Regions from separate parts of the Neobacillus pocheonensis genome, predicted to be linked through region 4. Evidence: riboswitches for the same ligand, from Rfam matches in the RefSeq annotation. Region 4 holds a riboswitch; each other region holds the start of a gene.
What was found. Region 4 has a riboswitch for thiamine pyrophosphate ahead of thiC (phosphomethylpyrimidine synthase ThiC). Riboswitches for the same ligand answer to the same signal wherever they lie in the genome.
Positions count from the first base shown of each region.

Region 1: another riboswitch for thiamine pyrophosphate. It lies ahead of ABES02_RS27490 (FeoA family protein); the one in region 4 lies ahead of thiC (phosphomethylpyrimidine synthase ThiC).
Region 2: another riboswitch for thiamine pyrophosphate. It lies ahead of thiM (hydroxyethylthiazole kinase); the one in region 4 lies ahead of thiC (phosphomethylpyrimidine synthase ThiC).
Region 3: another riboswitch for thiamine pyrophosphate. It lies ahead of ABES02_RS28735 (ABC transporter substrate-binding protein); the one in region 4 lies ahead of thiC (phosphomethylpyrimidine synthase ThiC).

Region 1 is NZ_JBCNAD010000066.1:73,620-77,851, reverse strand. It holds gene ABES02_RS27495 (histidine kinase N-terminal domain-containing protein) at 1-497, opposite strand, end outside; TPP riboswitch at 699-807, shown strand; gene ABES02_RS27490 (FeoA family protein) at 1,081-1,305, shown strand; gene feoB (ferrous iron transport protein B) at 1,305-3,308, shown strand; gene ABES02_RS27480 (FeoB-associated Cys-rich membrane protein) at 3,331-3,486, shown strand; gene ABES02_RS27475 (helix-turn-helix transcriptional regulator) at 3,615-4,070, shown strand.
Region 2 is NZ_JBCNAD010000047.1:52,552-56,783, reverse strand. It holds gene ABES02_RS24245 (spermidine synthase) at 1-677, opposite strand, end outside; gene ABES02_RS24240 (hypothetical protein) at 810-1,004, opposite strand; gene ABES02_RS24235 (hypothetical protein) at 1,203-1,424, shown strand; gene ABES02_RS24230 (glutaredoxin family protein) at 1,635-1,874, shown strand; TPP riboswitch at 2,247-2,356, shown strand; gene thiM (hydroxyethylthiazole kinase) at 2,627-3,433, shown strand; gene thiD (bifunctional hydroxymethylpyrimidine kinase/phosphomethylpyrimidine kinase) at 3,448-4,232, shown strand, end outside.
Region 3 is NZ_JBCNAD010000087.1:360-4,591, reverse strand. It holds RNA gene ssrA (transfer-messenger RNA) at 1-316, shown strand, start outside; tRNA gene ABES02_RS28745 (tRNA-Asn) at 327-399, shown strand; RNA gene ffs (signal recognition particle sRNA small type) at 397-490, shown strand; TPP riboswitch at 687-796, shown strand; gene ABES02_RS28735 (ABC transporter substrate-binding protein) at 941-1,936, shown strand; gene ABES02_RS28730 (thiamine-binding protein) at 1,949-2,239, shown strand; gene ABES02_RS28725 (ABC transporter permease) at 2,239-3,006, shown strand; gene ABES02_RS28720 (ABC transporter ATP-binding protein) at 3,003-3,743, shown strand; gene ABES02_RS28715 (TatD family hydrolase) at 3,740-4,232, shown strand, end outside.
Region 4 is NZ_JBCNAD010000008.1:301,799-306,030, forward strand. It holds gene ABES02_RS06055 (hypothetical protein) at 1-704, opposite strand, end outside; gene ABES02_RS06060 (small acid-soluble spore protein H) at 1,110-1,289, opposite strand; TPP riboswitch at 1,446-1,559, shown strand; gene thiC (phosphomethylpyrimidine synthase ThiC) at 1,736-3,484, shown strand; gene ABES02_RS06070 (MFS transporter) at 3,818-4,232, shown strand, end outside.

The DNA of each region.
Region 1 (4,232 bases), on a different contig from region 4:
CTAGAAGTCATTTGTCCAAGAAGGGTTAGACGATCCTGATGGGTCGAGTCAATAAACATTGTTTTTTCTTCAATAATTTTATTTTTCGCTTCAGTATAATGGGAAACAGCATAGTATAAAAACTTGTCAAAGCAGAAATTAATTCGATTGATCGATTCCTGCATTTCTGACCATGATATTCCAGTTTTGCTTAAATAACTGTACAAAATCGTTCTGCCAAGATTGACATTATAAACAAAGTCCCCAATATTAATTTTGGCAATGACTCTTTCTTCCGATATCTCTTTTGCTATTTTTTCGATTACGTTCAAAAGCTCCTGCTCGGAAAATTTATGCATCGTTAAGATTACATTAAAAAGGGCTTTAGCATTTTCGCTTATTTTTTCTTTATAAGGGTCTTCTTTCGAGATAATATATGAATCTTCCCAATCAAGAATTAATTGGTCTTTATGTTTATTAAAGAAATCAATTAATTCCGTTTGTTTATCTGTAAACATGCTGTACCTCCTAAATCCCACATTCCTAATCACAATCTTAATTCGCTGATAATAACAAAAAATCCTTTTAATATCATGTGGAAATTATTTTCCCAATATTTCCATAGTTAATTTGTCATTAAACTTTCGCTTGCAAATGATTGAATATTATCCTTGTATTCAATATTAAATAGTAGTTTATTCTTAATGAAATCAATTGTATATGTCCACAAGGGGAGCTGTAAAGAGCGGCTGAGAGTGAACGATAATGTGTTCTGACCCTATGAACCTGTTAGTTAACGCTAGCGTACGGATGTGGTTTGCCTGAACAATTAGCAATGCAGACAATCCAATTCTTTATTATAGAATTTATATGCTCCCAAGCTTTGTGGTCAGTGCTATCATTGTCGTTCTAGTTATCGAGGCATTGCCCAAGAGAATGCTTGTCAAGGAAAATTAATAAACTCTAAAAAGAAAAGCTTTGTGCTTTTCTTTTTTTTTTGAAATATTGTCAAAATTATTACGCTTATTAATAATAAAAAGTGTTAAAATGTCAATATAGAAAGAGAATCATTCTCAATTAATATAGATAGGGTGATAGCACATGTTCGGTATCTTAAAAGCAGGGGACAAGGGTAAAATCATTGACATTTCTCATGTTGGCCAGCTTGTCCAGAGGCGTTTGCTCGATTTAGGGATTACGGAAGGCTCGGAAGTATGTGTAAAATGTGTGATGCCTTTTGGAGGTCCGATTATGATTGAGTCCTGCGGACAGTGTATTGGAATCCGGAGGAAGGAAGCAGTTCAAATCGAAGTGGAGAGAATCTAATGGAAATCGCTCTAATTGGAAATCCCAATACGGGAAAAACTTCATTGTTTAACAATTTAACAGGTTCCTATGAGTATGTTGGCAACTGGAGCGGTGTAACAGTTGAAAAGAAAGTAGGCGTGTTTAAAAATAATATTGGCAGATTAATTGATTTGCCTGGTGTCTATACCTTGAATCCACTTTCAAAGGATGAAGGGGTTGTGACCTCCTTCTTTTTAAATGAATCGGTCGATCGCTTACTGAATATCCTGGATGCTTCTCAATTAGAACGCAATTTGCATTTAACTTTGCAATTGCTGGAATTTGAAAAGCCTGCCCTTATTGGGCTAAATATGGTCGATGTCGCAAATAAACGTGGAATCCAAATAGATGCCCCAAAGTTGGCTGAAATTCTCGGTGTACCTGTTGTTCCAGTTGTCGCTAGAAGCGGCAAAGGCTGTGACAAGCTCGTAGATGTCATTTCAACGAAATCAATCCTGCCTATCAAAAAGAATCTTGTCTATTATGGCAAAGAGGTTGAAGAAGCCATTACGGCATTGTCCAGTGAATTCACCGGAAAAACGGAACATTCACTGAGGTGGCTGGCCATCCAATTTTTTGAGGGAAATGAATATGTAAGGAATTACCTAAATGGAATCGTTAATGGATCCAAGCTAGCTGCTATTCTTTCGAATTTGGAATTGAAAATACAAAAGTTATACGGCAGCAAATCACTCGCTAATTTTATTTATTTAAAGAGAAAAGAAGTCATTGAAAAAATAATTGCGGATGTGGCGAGAAAAAGTGATTCAGTCATTCCTCTTTCAGAAAAAATTGACAGCATCGTCACCAATCGATATTTAGGGATGCCAATCTTTTTGCTCTTAATGTATTTGATGTTCATGTTGACATTTGATTGGCTCGGAACACCGCTATCGGATGCATTGGATGCCCTCTTAACTGGTCCGGTTACGGCAGGATTTGAAAACGTATTATCAGCTATTCATGCCTCTTCTTTTATCCATGCTTTAATTATTGAAGGGTTAGTAGCCGGGGTTGGCGGGGTACTGGTATTTGTACCGCAAATCTTTATCTTATTCTTTTTTATATCTTTATTAGAAGACTCAGGATATATGGCACGGGTAGCCATGGTAATGGACAGGATTATGGAATCGGTCGGATTAAATGGAAAAGCATTTATTCCAATGATGATTGGCTTTGGCTGTAATGTTCCAGGAATTATGGCGGCAAGAACGATTGAAACACCTCGTGAACGGCTGTTAACAATTTTGCTGACGCCTTTAATGTCCTGCTCGGCTCGCTTGCCTGTATATGCGTTGTTTGTGGGGGCATTCTTTGCAGCCAATAAAGCATTGATTGTCTTGAGTTTATATGTTCTTGGGATCGTAGTTGCTTTAATTCTGGCAAAAGTATTTTCTTCTACTCTATTAAAATCTGAAACTTCCTTATTTGTTATTGAATTGCCGCCATATAGGCTTCCTCAATTTCAATCACTTTGGAGAAGTACATGGGATAAAGGTAAAGGCTTTGTGAGAAAGGCTGGAACGTTCATTTTTGCTGGTTCTGTGTTTATCTGGCTATTATCATACGCTGGACCTAATGGGTTAAACGTAAACATGGATGACAGCTTTTTAGCTTCTATCGGAGGGGTTCTGGCGCCGCTGCTCGCTCCAATTGGCTTTGGCACCTGGCAGGCAGCGGCTTCGTTAATTACCGGCTTTCTTGCCAAGGAAGCGATTATTTCAACCATGAATATTATCTATTTTGTACCTAACGATGCCAGTTTGCAGGGATTACTATCCCATTATTACTCACCGCTAGCCGCTTATAGTTTTATGGTATTTATTTTGTTGTATATCCCATGTTTGGCAACAGTTGCAACAATTTATAAAGAAACAGCCTCAAGAAAATGGACAGCTTTTTCAATCGGTTATGCACTAGTGATCGCTTATGTATTATCTCTAATCATTTATCAGGGTGGAAAGCTGTTTGGTCTTGTATGATTTTTAAAAAGGGGTGGAAAAGATGATTGCGAGTATAGTGATCGGTGCTGCAATATTTGGATACGCCGCTTGGGCAATGGTTAAATTCATTAATAAATCAAAAAAAGGAAAATGTGCTGCATGCGGCATAAAAGATTCCTGCTCAAGTAATTGCGGGGTCCCGCCAAAAATACAATAATGATGAAAAACTGCTATCTGAAATAGGGTAGCAGTTTTTATTTATTAAAAATACCTCACCTTATCACTTTTAAATGAGTTGAAACTTGTGTAAAATTACACTAGAGGCTATTGAAGGAAGGGCAAAACATGACCAGAGATGAAATCATATTGAAAGTTTCTGAAAAGCTTCGGTTAATTCGGACTGAGGCAGGCTACACTCAGGATAAAATGGCTGAAATCATTGGTGTATCAAAGAAGACACTTGTTCAAATTGAAAAAGGAAGAGTCCTTGCTAACTGGTCAACAGTCGTTGCGATTTGTGCCCTTTTTCGGGAAACGGAAACGGTACAATTTTTATTTGGAAATGAGCCGCTTGAAGTGTTGGAAACGGTAGCCCGTGAAGGAATCGATTATCGTAAAATGAAAACGTTGGGCGGCCGAATCTGGTGGAGAGTCATATCAAAGAAAAGTGGGTATATTCTTCAACAAAATATCCTAAGTAAACATTTCCGAATTTTGGATGAAAAAAATTATCGAATTTTTAGCAGCTTTGATGAAAAGCTTTCAAAACAGCGCTTTAAAGAATTGACTAAAAGTGAATAATATGAAAATAACTAAAAGATGGGGATGCCTGTCTTTTTCTTTTTATATTTTATAAAAGGGAATTGTTGTTTTTTCACACTGTTGATTGGAGTGGAAGGCGCGAAGGCTCCTGCGGGAGTACGGGGCTGGGGAGACCCCACAGGCGCCTAAGCGCCGAGGAGG
Region 2 (4,232 bases), on a different contig from region 4:
GAACTTTTCTTGGGATTGGTAGCAAACAGCTTCACATCAGGAAAGATTCCTGAAATAGTTGTGTAAAGCGTCTCCAATCGTTCATCATTTCTTACTTTTCCAATATAATTCATGATTAGAATCCCATTTTCGGACAACTTATCGTTTGTCAGCGTAAAAAATTCTTTTGTTGTTAGGTGATACGGGGTCTCAGTGCCGCTGAACGCATCCAAAATAATGAAATCCTCCGAGTGTGAATCTTGGGTTTTTAGGAGCGCTTGTCCATCACCGACTACTACGTTCTTTCCAGTATGTCCAAAGTATTGCTTGGATACCTCAACGACAATCGGGTCTATCTCAGCTGTCAAAATATTTCGATCTGAGTAGTGGGAACTAATGGTGCCAATTCCATGGCCAATAATGAATCCATTTTTAAAAGCTGATACAAAGTGATTAATAAGATCCACTAATACTCGGATGTAAGAAACGACGAGGTATTGTTTCTGATCCAAATTGATTATTCCTTGAACATCATTTGAGGAAAATTGAAGTAAACGGAACTTTCCTCTCATTCCTTGGAATTCACTTCGTTCGGTAACGTAGATATTTTGATATAAGCTAGAAGTCTTATAAACTAACGTTGACCCGAAAAGCAAAAAGTAGCCTTCTAAACTTTCATTCTTATTTTTTGAATTCATGTTTAAACCTCCATAGCATGTTTACTATAGAGTATTCATTTGGTCTGGCACATGAGTGAATAAATAGCATAGGATTTGCGCCGATCCATTAAATAAGATGGACATAAAAAAAACGTAATGGATGAATTCCCATTACATGTTGTCTTTCCTAATTTTTTGTTTTTTAGCAATTCTCCTCAAAACATAAACTCCTGCAATCAAAGCAAGTAGATTCAAGGAATCTCCAAAGTTAATTGTGAGGCTGAAATTATTATTCACTCGAACACTATTCTTATTATTGTTAGAACCTGGCTTCGATTTCATGTCTGGACCACCATCTTTTCTCATTTGACACCCCCATACTATAAATATATTATATTTCTATCCACAAAAAATTCCAAATATATAAAATAATTCTATCAATCATGTCAATTTGAGATTGTATAGATGAAAAATGCAAAAAAAGTCGAATTATTTCAAGAATGAATTTATTCTAAGCTTTTGTTCAGAGGGATGGTAAAATAGCTCTATACTAGGCTTTGATGCATGAAAAAAACTGAGGAAATATTTTTTATTCCTCGGGAAAGCGCAGGAACAGACATTTCTCGTGTTTCTTTGTCGCATGAAAGCGCTTTAATTGTTGCTATTAAAGGGGTGAAGTGGTTGATAAAAATGATTGATGCCCATATACATCTGATAGAGAATGGATATTATATTTCTGTAACACCTGATATTGATATTGTTTATAAAGAAAAATTAAGCAATTAGTGAAAGCCTATCCTCTTGAACAAACAATGATTGAAACTTATGATCCATGGCCATTTGAAGGACTATTTATAGGGAAAATGACACATACAATCATAATGAATGAATCGATTCGTGAAATATCAAAAATTAAAAAATTGTCATTTGGAGAGGTTTCTGATAGATTATGGCGAAACACTATCTCATTTTATGACTTGGAGGAGAAAATAAAAAATGAGCAAGCAAGTAATCGTTTATACGACAAATGACTGTATTGAATGCACAATGGTCAAACAAGTACTCACACAGGAAGGAATTTCATTTGAAACCAGGAATGTTTCGACGAACCCGGAGTATCAAAAGGAAGTAGAAGCGTATGGTTTTTTAGGAGTTCCAGTGACAGTTGTAGATCATCGAGCAGTTAAAGGTTTTACTAATGAACTAAAAGAGCTGATGGAGCTGGCAAAAAAATAGGAAAAATATTTATTAATCTCGAAAATTTTTAATAAAGGGTGAAACTAGGCTCGATGATGGACAAAACATTACAGAGAATGGGTGAAAATGTCCTTCATAAGATCGATGAAGGACAAAAATTACAGAGAATAGATGAAAATTGGTCTTCATAAGATTGATGAAGGACAAATCATAACAGAAAATAGCCTGTCCTGTCCTTCATTGGCTAAATGAAGGACAATTCTCACCAATATAAGTAGGGTTAGGTCTTTCATGGGTTAATCGTTTTGCCATAATAACATTATGTAAACTGTTACGGATTTTTTATTTAGTAATTTATTCTTTACTTATTATTTTAATAGGAGTATTATTGGGTTGAAATTTAATATGTGTTGTATCTACTAGGGGTGCCCTTCATGCGGGCTGAGAGAAAACGGCAACGTTTTTGACCCTTTGGACCTGATCTGGATAATACCAGCGTAGGAAAGTAGTCTTGTGAAGTATTTTTACTTTCTTGCTTATGAACCAGGTCCAAATAATGGATCTGGTTTTTTTATTTTGGCTTTGTTAAAGGTCAATCTTAATTTTGCTCATAGTTGATTGGAGCGGAGGGCACTCGACTCCTGCGGGATAGAGAGGTCGCTAGAGACCCCACAGGCGCAAAGCGCCGAGGAGGCTCTAGGACCTCCCCGCGGAAAGCGAGTGCCCGGAGCGGAAATCAACAACCAAATTTAACAGAGCCTTTATTTTAAAAAAGAAAAGGGGAAATTCAAATGGAAAAAAACAGTTTAGCTGAAACTTTGCAAAAAGTACGTGAGGTAAACCCGCTTGTACATAATATCACGAATGTAGTTGTTACCAACTTTACGGCAAATGGTCTTCTTGCTCTTGGCGCATCACCGGTTATGGCGTATGCAGCTGAAGAGGTGGCGGATATGGCGAAGATTGCTAGTTCAGTAGTTTTAAATATTGGAACCCTAAACCCGCAAACTGTTGAATCGATGATCATTGCGGGGAAAGCAGCAAATGAGGCGAATGTTCCAGTCATTTTTGACCCGGTTGGAGCAGGGGCTACAAGCTATCGAACCGTAACAGCACAAAGAATCATGAAAGAAGTTAAAGTCTCCGTTATTAGAGGTAATGCTGCCGAAATTGCGAATGTAGTGGGGGAAAAGTGGGAAATAAAAGGCGTTGACGCTGGTAATGCAGAGGGGAATGTCATTGACATCGCCATTAATGCTGCCGAAAAAATGAATTGTGTTGTCGTGATTACCGGAAAAGAAGACATTGTCAGCAATGGAAAAACCACGTATTTAGTTGCGGGTGGTCATCCAATCTTAACCAAGGTCACCGGGACTGGATGCTTATTGACTTCAGTGATTGGTGCTTTTGCTGGAGTGGATAAGGATCTCATTAGGGCTTCCGTTGCAGCACTAAGCTTTTACGGAATTGCAGCCGAAAAAGCAGCACAAAAAACGGCTGAAATGGGTCCAGGAAGTTTCCAAATCGAGTTTTTAAACCAATTGGCCCTCGTTTCCTCAGAAGATATCGTTCAACATAGTTCATTTAGACAGGTGTAGGGGAGGTTAGCAAAATGAAAAAAGCATTAACGATTGCAGGATCTGATAGCGGCGGCGGAGCGGGAATTCAAGCTGACCTTAAAACCTTTCAGGAATTGGAAGTCTTCGGAATGTCAGCTTTAACTGCAGTAACAGCGCAAAATACATTAGGTGTCCACGGCGTCTATCCGATGACAGTCGAGGCCGTTATTAAGCAGATTCAAGCTATAGGTGATGACATGGGCACTGACGCAGTAAAAACCGGAATGCTCTTTAATGCAGACATCATCAGAGCGGTTAGTGAACAAATTAGCAAATACAAATGGGACAATCTTGTGGTGGACCCAGTGATGATTGCCAAGGGGGGAGCATCGCTTTTACAAATAGAAGCTATTTCGGCCATGAAAAATTATTTATTACCACTTGCCAAGGTTATTACACCGAACATACCGGAAGCAGAGGTCCTTACAGAGATGTCGATTCAAACGGAAGAAGACAAACAGGAGGCGGCACAAAGACTTTTCGAATTAGGTGTAAAAAACATCGTTATTAAAGGCGGCCATGATGACAACGAAACTGAATCAATCGATTTATTGTTTGATGGCAAGAAATTTTACACTTTTACAAGCAAACGCATCGAGACGAAAAACACCCATGGAACGGGCTGTACGTTTTCAGCGGCCATTACTGCTGAACTGGCAAATGGGGCAACCATCTACGACGCTGTTGTGAAGGCGAAGGACTTTATTCAGGCAGCCATTGAGGAAGATTTAGAAATTGGACTGGGGCATGGTCCGACGAACCATTGGGCCTATCAAAA
Region 3 (4,232 bases), on a different contig from region 4:
TCGAGGGATTCGGCCTCGTTAAAACGATAAAGCCTATAGCTGGCAAACAAGAAAACAACTTCGCTTTCGCTGCTTAATAACAGCCGTTAGCGGTTCCACCCTCCATCGTCCATGTGGTAGGGTAAGGGACTCACTCTAAGTGGACTACGCTGAATTCCACCGTCTGAGGATGAAAGAAGAGAATAATCAGACTAGCTGCTTCAATGCCTGTCAGTAGGCTAAAGAAGTCGGTGAAAACTAATTTTACTGACTACACTCGTAGAAGTATAAGTGCCAATATCTTTGCACACGGGTTCAACTCCCGTCATTTCCACTAAAATAATTGTTCCGCAGTAGTCCAGGTGGTAGTCCGATTGGCTGTTAACCGATTGGTCGTAGGTTCGAGTCCTACCTGCGGATTTATAGTCCAACAAGGAAACTAGGAACTTGGTCAGGGCGGGAACGCAGCAGCCATAACTAGTGAAATTGTGTGGGTATTACATAGGTAGAAGCTCAAAACGCTAAACTCTTATCTTATTTGAGTTTAGCGTTTTTTTGTTTTGACCACGGGGACGGTTCTCATGGTATTTATAAAGTCAGTTCAGACCAGAAGAACCGTCCCCATGGCACTTTCCCTGGAACTTGTATATAAAAACGTTGGCATTGACTACAATGACTGATATAATGGTAGAGAAATAAGTGAATACGATGAAATGTGGGGGAACCGGTGTTGCCGGTTGAGATTTAGTCCGTGAGACGATGACCCTTGGAACCTGATCTGGTTAATACCGGCGGAGGGAACATATTCTTAAACAATTAATTGTTTGCTGATATGCACTCAGGTTTCTTAGCCTGGGTGCTTTATTTTGTTTAAACAAGGTTTTGCCTTCTTACAACTAAGGTTCCAGCCATTTTGATTTGTTTCACTTTAGATTTTAATTTCACATATGGGGGATTCAAGATGAAGAAATGGCTAGTACTAGTCCTATCAGTTTTTTTAATAACGGGATGCAGCGGTAAAAAAGAAACGGAAAACGCAAAAGGAAAAAAGCAGCCTCTTAAAAAGGTTTCGATCGTACTAGATTGGACGCCAAATACCAATCATACTGGATTATACGTAGCAAAAGAAAAAGGATTCTTTAAAAAAGAGGGCTTAGATGTGGATATTATCATGCCGGGCGAGTCGGGTGCTGACCAACTAGTAGCTTCTGGCAAGGCGCAATTTGGTGTTGGCTACCAAGAAGCGATAACCCAAGCACGTGTACAAGGGGTGCCACTAGTATCCATCGCTGCTGTGATTCAGCACAATACATCAGGTTTCGCTTCACCAGCTGCCAAACAGATTCAATCACCAAAAGATTTTGAAGGAAAAACATACGGTGGATGGGGTTCGCCAGTCGAAAAATCTGTTATCACTTCTTTAATGAACAAAGAAAATGCCAATGCCAATAAGGTGAAAATTGTGAACATGGGTGATACCGACTTTTTTACGGCTGTGAAAAGAGACATCGATTTTGCTTGGATTTACTATGGATGGACTGGTATTCAAGCAGAGCTTCGTAATGAAAAGATTAATATGGTTTACTTAACCGATTACTCTGACAAACTGGACTACTATACACCCGTTTTAGAGACCAACGAAAAAATGATCGAACAGAACCCTGAAACGGTTAAAGCATTCGTAAAAGCCACGGCACAAGGGTATCAATTTGCCATCAAAAACCCTGATCAAGCTGCGGATATCCTGATGAAAGCAGCACCGGATTTAGATCCAAAGCTTGTTAAGAAAAGTCAAGAATGGTTATCGCCGAAATATCAGGATGATGCAAAGGCATGGGGGATTCAAAAGCAAGAGGTTTGGGAAAATTATACCCAATGGATGTATGAAAATAAGCTTCTTGACAAAAAAATAGATGCGAAAAAAGCATTTACTAATGAGTTTTTACCAAAACAATAGGGGGATAAAGACATGGCGAATTCTTTAATCAGCATTCAAATAATCCCGAAAACAAAGAATGGCGAAGACGTGATTCCGTACGTTGATGAAGCCATTAAAGTAATAGATGAATCTGGTGTGAAATATGAGGTACACCCGTTAGAAACAACAATGGAAGGCGAACTTCACGAATTATTTGCGGTAATTTCAAAAATGAATGAACGAATGATTGAAATGGGAAGCAAAAATGTCATTTCACAAGTGAAGATTCTTTATCAGCCAACAGGCATTTCTATGGCTGACTTAACGGTGAAATATCGATGATGAGGAAGAATCTTGTAAAAGGGTGGAGACCAATTTTGGTTCTCCTCCTTTTGTTTGTCATTTGGGAAATGGTCGTTAATATAGCAGAAGTGCCGGAATGGCTTCTTCCTCCGCCATCAAAGATTTTCGCAGAGGCCATGGATGGTTGGCTTAATTTTTATCCAGATGTGTTTTCAACGGTTAAAATTTCACTACTTGGATTTGCGGTTGGAGCAATCATTGGACTGGTGGCCGCCATTTTATTGCATCTAGTTCCTGTTTTAAAAGATTCCTTCTATCCATTGTTGATTTTATCGCAAAATGTTCCCATTATCGTTCTTGCTCCACTGTTGGTCATTTGGTTTGGGTTTGGAATATTACCAAAAATGATTGTGATCACTCTGGTTTGTTTCTTTCCCATTACTGTGGCCGCTTTAGATGGATTTAGCCAAACCCCTTCAGAGTTGAAGCATTATATGATGATGGCAGGTGCATCGAAAACGCAGCTTTTTTGGAAATTGGAACTGCCGTTTTCGTTGCCGTCGATTTTTTCAGGCTTAAAGATCTCTGCAACATACAGCGTAATGGGGGCCGTTATTTCCGAATGGCTTGGTGCTAAGCAGGGGATCGGTGTCTTTATGACATTCGCATCGTCGTCTTTTCGAACGGACCGGGTGTTTGTTGCTATTTTTACGATCATGTTCTTGAGCCTCTTATTTTTCTTTTTCATCGTTTTTATAGAGCAAAGAGTGGTTCGTTGGAAGCCGAAAGGGGATGAGAACAAATGAGCTATCTCCGTTTTCAAAACGTTTCGAAGCGTTTCAGACAAAATGAAGTACTAAAAAACCTTGATTTTTCCATTAAAAAAAATGAATTTGTTTCAATTATTGGCCCATCAGGTAGTGGAAAAAGCACCATCTTTCATTTAATTGGGGGTATTCTTTCACCAGATGAAGGGGAAATCCGATTAGACGGTCAAACCATTAATGGCAAGCGTGGTTTTATTAGCTATATGCCGCAAACTTCTTCGCTTTTCCCGTGGAGAACGATCCTTGAAAATGTCCTGCTCGGCCAAGAACTTCAAGGAAAAAAAGAAGTAAATTCAGCACGAGAGATGCTGGCGATCGCAGGACTCTCTGATTATGAAAACGCCTATCCTCACATGCTATCAGGAGGAATGAAGCAGCGGGCTGCTTTTATCCGTGCGTTATTGAGCCCGCAAGAGGTGATCTGTCTTGATGAGCCGTTTTCGGCTTTGGATGAGCTAACCCGATTTGAAATGCAGAAATGGCTATTGGAAATGTGGGAATCACATCGGAGGACCATTCTATTCATTACTCATAATATTGAGGAAGCATTGTTTCTATCCGATCGAGTGATGATGCTGTCTGGTAAGCCAGCAAAGGTCGCTTCAAACATAGAGGTCCCATTTGAAAGGCCACGGCACGAAAGTATTCTGCTCGATAATCGCTTTATTCAATGGAAAAGGGATTTATATTACCAATTAGTTGGTGAAGTCAAATGAACATGATTGACGCTCATATTCATATGGATCACTATCATGATAAGGAAATAAAAAAGCTTTTACTTGATTCTGCCCGTATCGAGGCCATGATTTCTGTATCCTTTCATTTGGAATCGAGTAAAAGAAATCTTTTGCTTTCACAAAAATATCAAAAGGTAAAACCTGCATTTGGCTACCATCCAGAACAAGCATTGCCTTCTGAAAACGAACTGAATGTGCTGCTTAATTGGATGGACGACCACCGTGATGAAATGATCGCTGTTGGGGAGGTTGGGCTGCCATACTACTTAAGACAAGAGCAGGTAATTACGATTGCTCCTTATCTTGAAGTATTGGAAGTGTTTATCAAGATGGCTAAAAAATGGGGAAAACCGATTGTCCTTCATGCTGTTTATGATGATGCACCGGTCGTTTGTGACCTTCTCGAAAAATATTCTGTTTCTAAAGCGCATTTTCATTGGTTTAAAGGGGATCAGAAAACAATAGACC
Region 4 (4,232 bases):
GTTTTGGTCACATTTCTTAAATACCTTTCCATTGAGGATAATAACTCTGTGAGACTCACTTCATCATCATGTGTTTGGTGCAAGGTTGCTTCCTCTTCATATTGATCATATTGAGGTTCTTGAATCAATTCTTCTTTGATAACATTACTTGATTTTGCAACACGTTGACTTGATTTATTTTTATTGGATTCAGACTTGCTTGATTGGTTCACCACTTGTTTATTCGATTTGTTAGATTGGTTAGAAGCTTGATAATTGGATTTTCCTTCTTGTGCTTCTTCAATTTTTACTCCATAGCTGATATTCATAATATGATACGTGGAAATGCGGACGATTTCCTCTTTGTTAATGATGGAAATATAATCTTTGTGGATATCACTTAATACTCCTTCGAGCTTTTCAGGACCCCCGCGATTTATTCCTACCCATTGAAATTTTAATGCCTCAAGTAGATCTTGAAAATGATCTGCTTTTTTAAATACTAAATTGGAAGGAACATCCACATTAAATGGCATATTACCCTTCATATTATCTGTAAAACTTTTAATTTGCTGCATATTGTAATAAACAATGCCGTCATCTTCTGTGTAAATAGCGAGATGGTCGTCACCGTAATCCATTAACTTTCCGATTCTTGATTCAGGACCGCCCCGATTGATCTTGATTACTTTCCCTAAAAAATACTTCATGATGTCTTTATGCATAATAAGTTTTCCCCCTGAAAATTAATTAATTATATTTACACTGCATCTATATGTGTCATGGAATGACGTTGTCCTAATAAATTAGCCTTTTTTTCTAAAATTTAAGAGAAAATAGGCAAATAATAGAGTATGATACAAGACCAGAACCCAGATGGATGAGCAGTGTGTGTGCTTGTATTCCTATTTTTAAATCCATTTCGGTAAAAATTTTTTAAAAAGGAAGGGGAGTACTTTTTTAGGTGCTATCACTAGATTTATAGGATGACTGATTCAATGGGGTATACAACAAAAGCAGTAAAATTTCCAAAATGGGAATTTTACTGCTTTTTCGATGGCAAAGGGGCGAATTAACGCAAAAATGAATCACACTAAAGTCATGAGAATTTTGTATATCCTTTCATTCCATCATTGTTCTTTTAAGCTCGATACAGAAACACTTTGTTTAGTATCTGGTTCATCCAGCGGATGGATGGTAGCTTTTCCGGCTTCCTGGTCAACATGTTCAATATAAATTGGGGTTCCGTTATAGGTTACATTGGCCATGTTTCGTGAACTCGCGATTTCCTGTGCGCGTTGTGCGTCCAATATTCATCCCTCCTTTTCGTTATCACAAATTAAAGTTTTTGTTTTAATTCGCATGTATATTCATTTGCAATGACATATTTTTTTTAGAAAAAGCTTTTTTTACTGAAAAGATTATGTTATTTTTTTAGAGTAAGAAACATATTTTATATTGTTTTTTAGTTCTACTAGGGGGGTCCGATGGCTCGGACTGAGAGAAGAATGCATAAAATTCTTTGACCCTTTGAACCTGATCTGGATCATACCAGCGTAGGGAAGTAGTTTCGAAGGCGTAATATAACCATTTTTACTATGCGCCGCTACTTTTTGACGATGAATCAGGTTCTGTGTATACAGAACCTTTTTTTATTGTCATTCATTTACATGTCAGTCCATTGAGTACTACATGTTGTGAACTATGCTGTAACTTCCAGATCGCAAAATCTACCAATTTTTTAGGAGGAAGTTACATGCAGAATATCGAATTAAAATCACCATTCACTGGAAGTAAAAAAGTTTATCAAGAGGGTTCTAGACCTGAAATGAAGGTCCCGATGAGAGAAATCCAATTGAAACGAACAGTTACTACTTTCGGGGAAGAAGAAAATGCCCCCGTTAGAGTTTATGATACAAGTGGTCCATATACAGACACTAACTATCAAATTGACATAAGGAAAGGGCTGCCAGCATTACGCGAGAAATGGGTTCTTGAGCGAAATGATGTTGAAAGATATGCAGGCAGAAAAATAAAGCCAAGAGATAACGGATACCTTGATGAAGATAATCGGGCCAATCTAGAATGGTTTCCTAATATAAACCTAGCACCTCTCCGTGCAAAAAAAGGTCATACTGTTACACAGATGCATTACGCCAAAAAAGGAATGATCACCCCCGAAATGGAGTTTATAGCGATACGAGAAAACGTCGAACCGTCGTTTGTTCGAGAGGAGGTTGCACGAGGAAGAGCGATCATACCAGCCAATATTAATCATCCAGAAATTGAACCGATGATAATTGGAAGGAATTTTCTTGTAAAAATCAACGCGAACATCGGGAATTCAGCAGTTACATCCTCTATTGAACAAGAGGTTGAAAAAATGACTTGGGCTACCCGTTGGGGAGCTGATACGATCATGGATTTATCTACCGGAAAAAATATACATACAACAAGAGAATGGATTATCCGCAATTCGCCTGTACCTGTGGGAACTGTTCCGATTTATCAAGCCCTTGAGAAGGTGAATGGAATTGCCGAGGATTTAACTTGGGAAGTATACCGAGATACGCTGATTGAACAAGCCGAACAAGGCGTCGATTATTTTACTATTCATGCCGGTGTATTATTACGCTATATTCCATTGACGGTGAAACGGACAACGGGCATCGTATCCCGCGGAGGTTCGATTATGGCGCAGTGGTGTTTGGCTCATCATCAAGAAAATTTTCTATACACCCATTTTGAAGAAATTTGTGAAATTCTAAAGCAGTATGATATTTCAGTTTCCCTTGGAGATGGATTACGTCCTGGCAGCATTGCAGATGCCAATGATGATGCTCAATTTGCTGAACTTGAGACATTAGGTGAATTAACTGAAATTTCCTGGATGCATGATGTCCAAGTTATGATTGAAGGTCCCGGCCATGTACCGATGCATATGATTAAAGAGAATATGGATAAGCAATTGGAACTCTGTAAAGAAGCGCCATTTTATACCTTGGGACCGTTAACAACCGATATTGCACCAGGATATGATCATATTACTTCTGCGATCGGAGCAGCGATGATTGGCTGGTTTGGAACCGCGATGCTATGTTACGTAACTCCAAAAGAACATCTGGGATTACCGAATAAAGACGATGTCCGAGCGGGTGTCATTGCTTATAAAATTGCCGCTCATGCTGCTGATCTGGCAAAAGGCCACCCGGGTGCGCAAATCAGAGACAATGCTTTATCGAAAGCCCGTTTCGAATTCAGATGGGAAGACCAATTCAACTTATCATTGGATCCGGAACGTGCTAGAGAATACCACGATGAAACTCTTCCGGCTGAAGGGGCAAAAACAGCCCATTTTTGTTCCATGTGCGGTCCAAAGTTTTGTTCCATGAAGATTTCACATAACATTCGCGGCATGAATGTGGATGACAGTTTAGAAATTGAAGAAGGCATGAAGAATAAAGCGGAGGAGTTTATCCATGATGGGTCCAGAATTTATCGATAACACTTCAAACAATGAAATAACAAGGCTAATAGAAGAACTAGAATCTTTAAATCAAAAGCTAGATTTTTTAAAAGAAAAAATCCAATCCATCCAGTGTCATTGTAAGCATATATTCTTAGAGACCCCCGGAATGAGGAAATGCCAAAAGTGTGGTTTCGCTGAAAGTACCTATTATTAGAAAACAGTATTAATTTGGTCGTTTAAGGATAGAACCCATCGTTCTATCCTTTTTTCCTATATTAATCTTTTTATATAACTCTTTTCATTATCTCTATAAAATTGCATAATAAAAAATAGCTGCAAATTTCAAAAAAAGGAGATGAATCCTTTAAGGTGATACAAACAAAACAAATGAACCGTGAGTTTACATATTTTCAGCTTTTTAGGAAATCCAGGCATTTTACAGCCTTACTTTTTGGGCAGATTTTTTCTTTGTTAGGAAGCTCGATCACAAATGTGATTCTACCGATCGTTGTCCTTCAGGAGTCTCATTCAACCGCGATGATGGGGACAGTGATGGCGGTCTATATGACGCCTTTTGTTGTGCTGCTACCTTTTTCTGGCGTCCTGGTTGATAAAATGAACAAAGTGAAAATCATGTTTTTCGTCGACATTGTCCGCTTTATGTTCATGGTGATCTTAGCAGTGATCGCCTTTATCGGGCAGTTAAATATGACGTCTCTTTTTATTATCATGTTTGGAATGGGTATGATGGATAGTTTTTTTCAGCCAGCCTATTCGGCTGTGA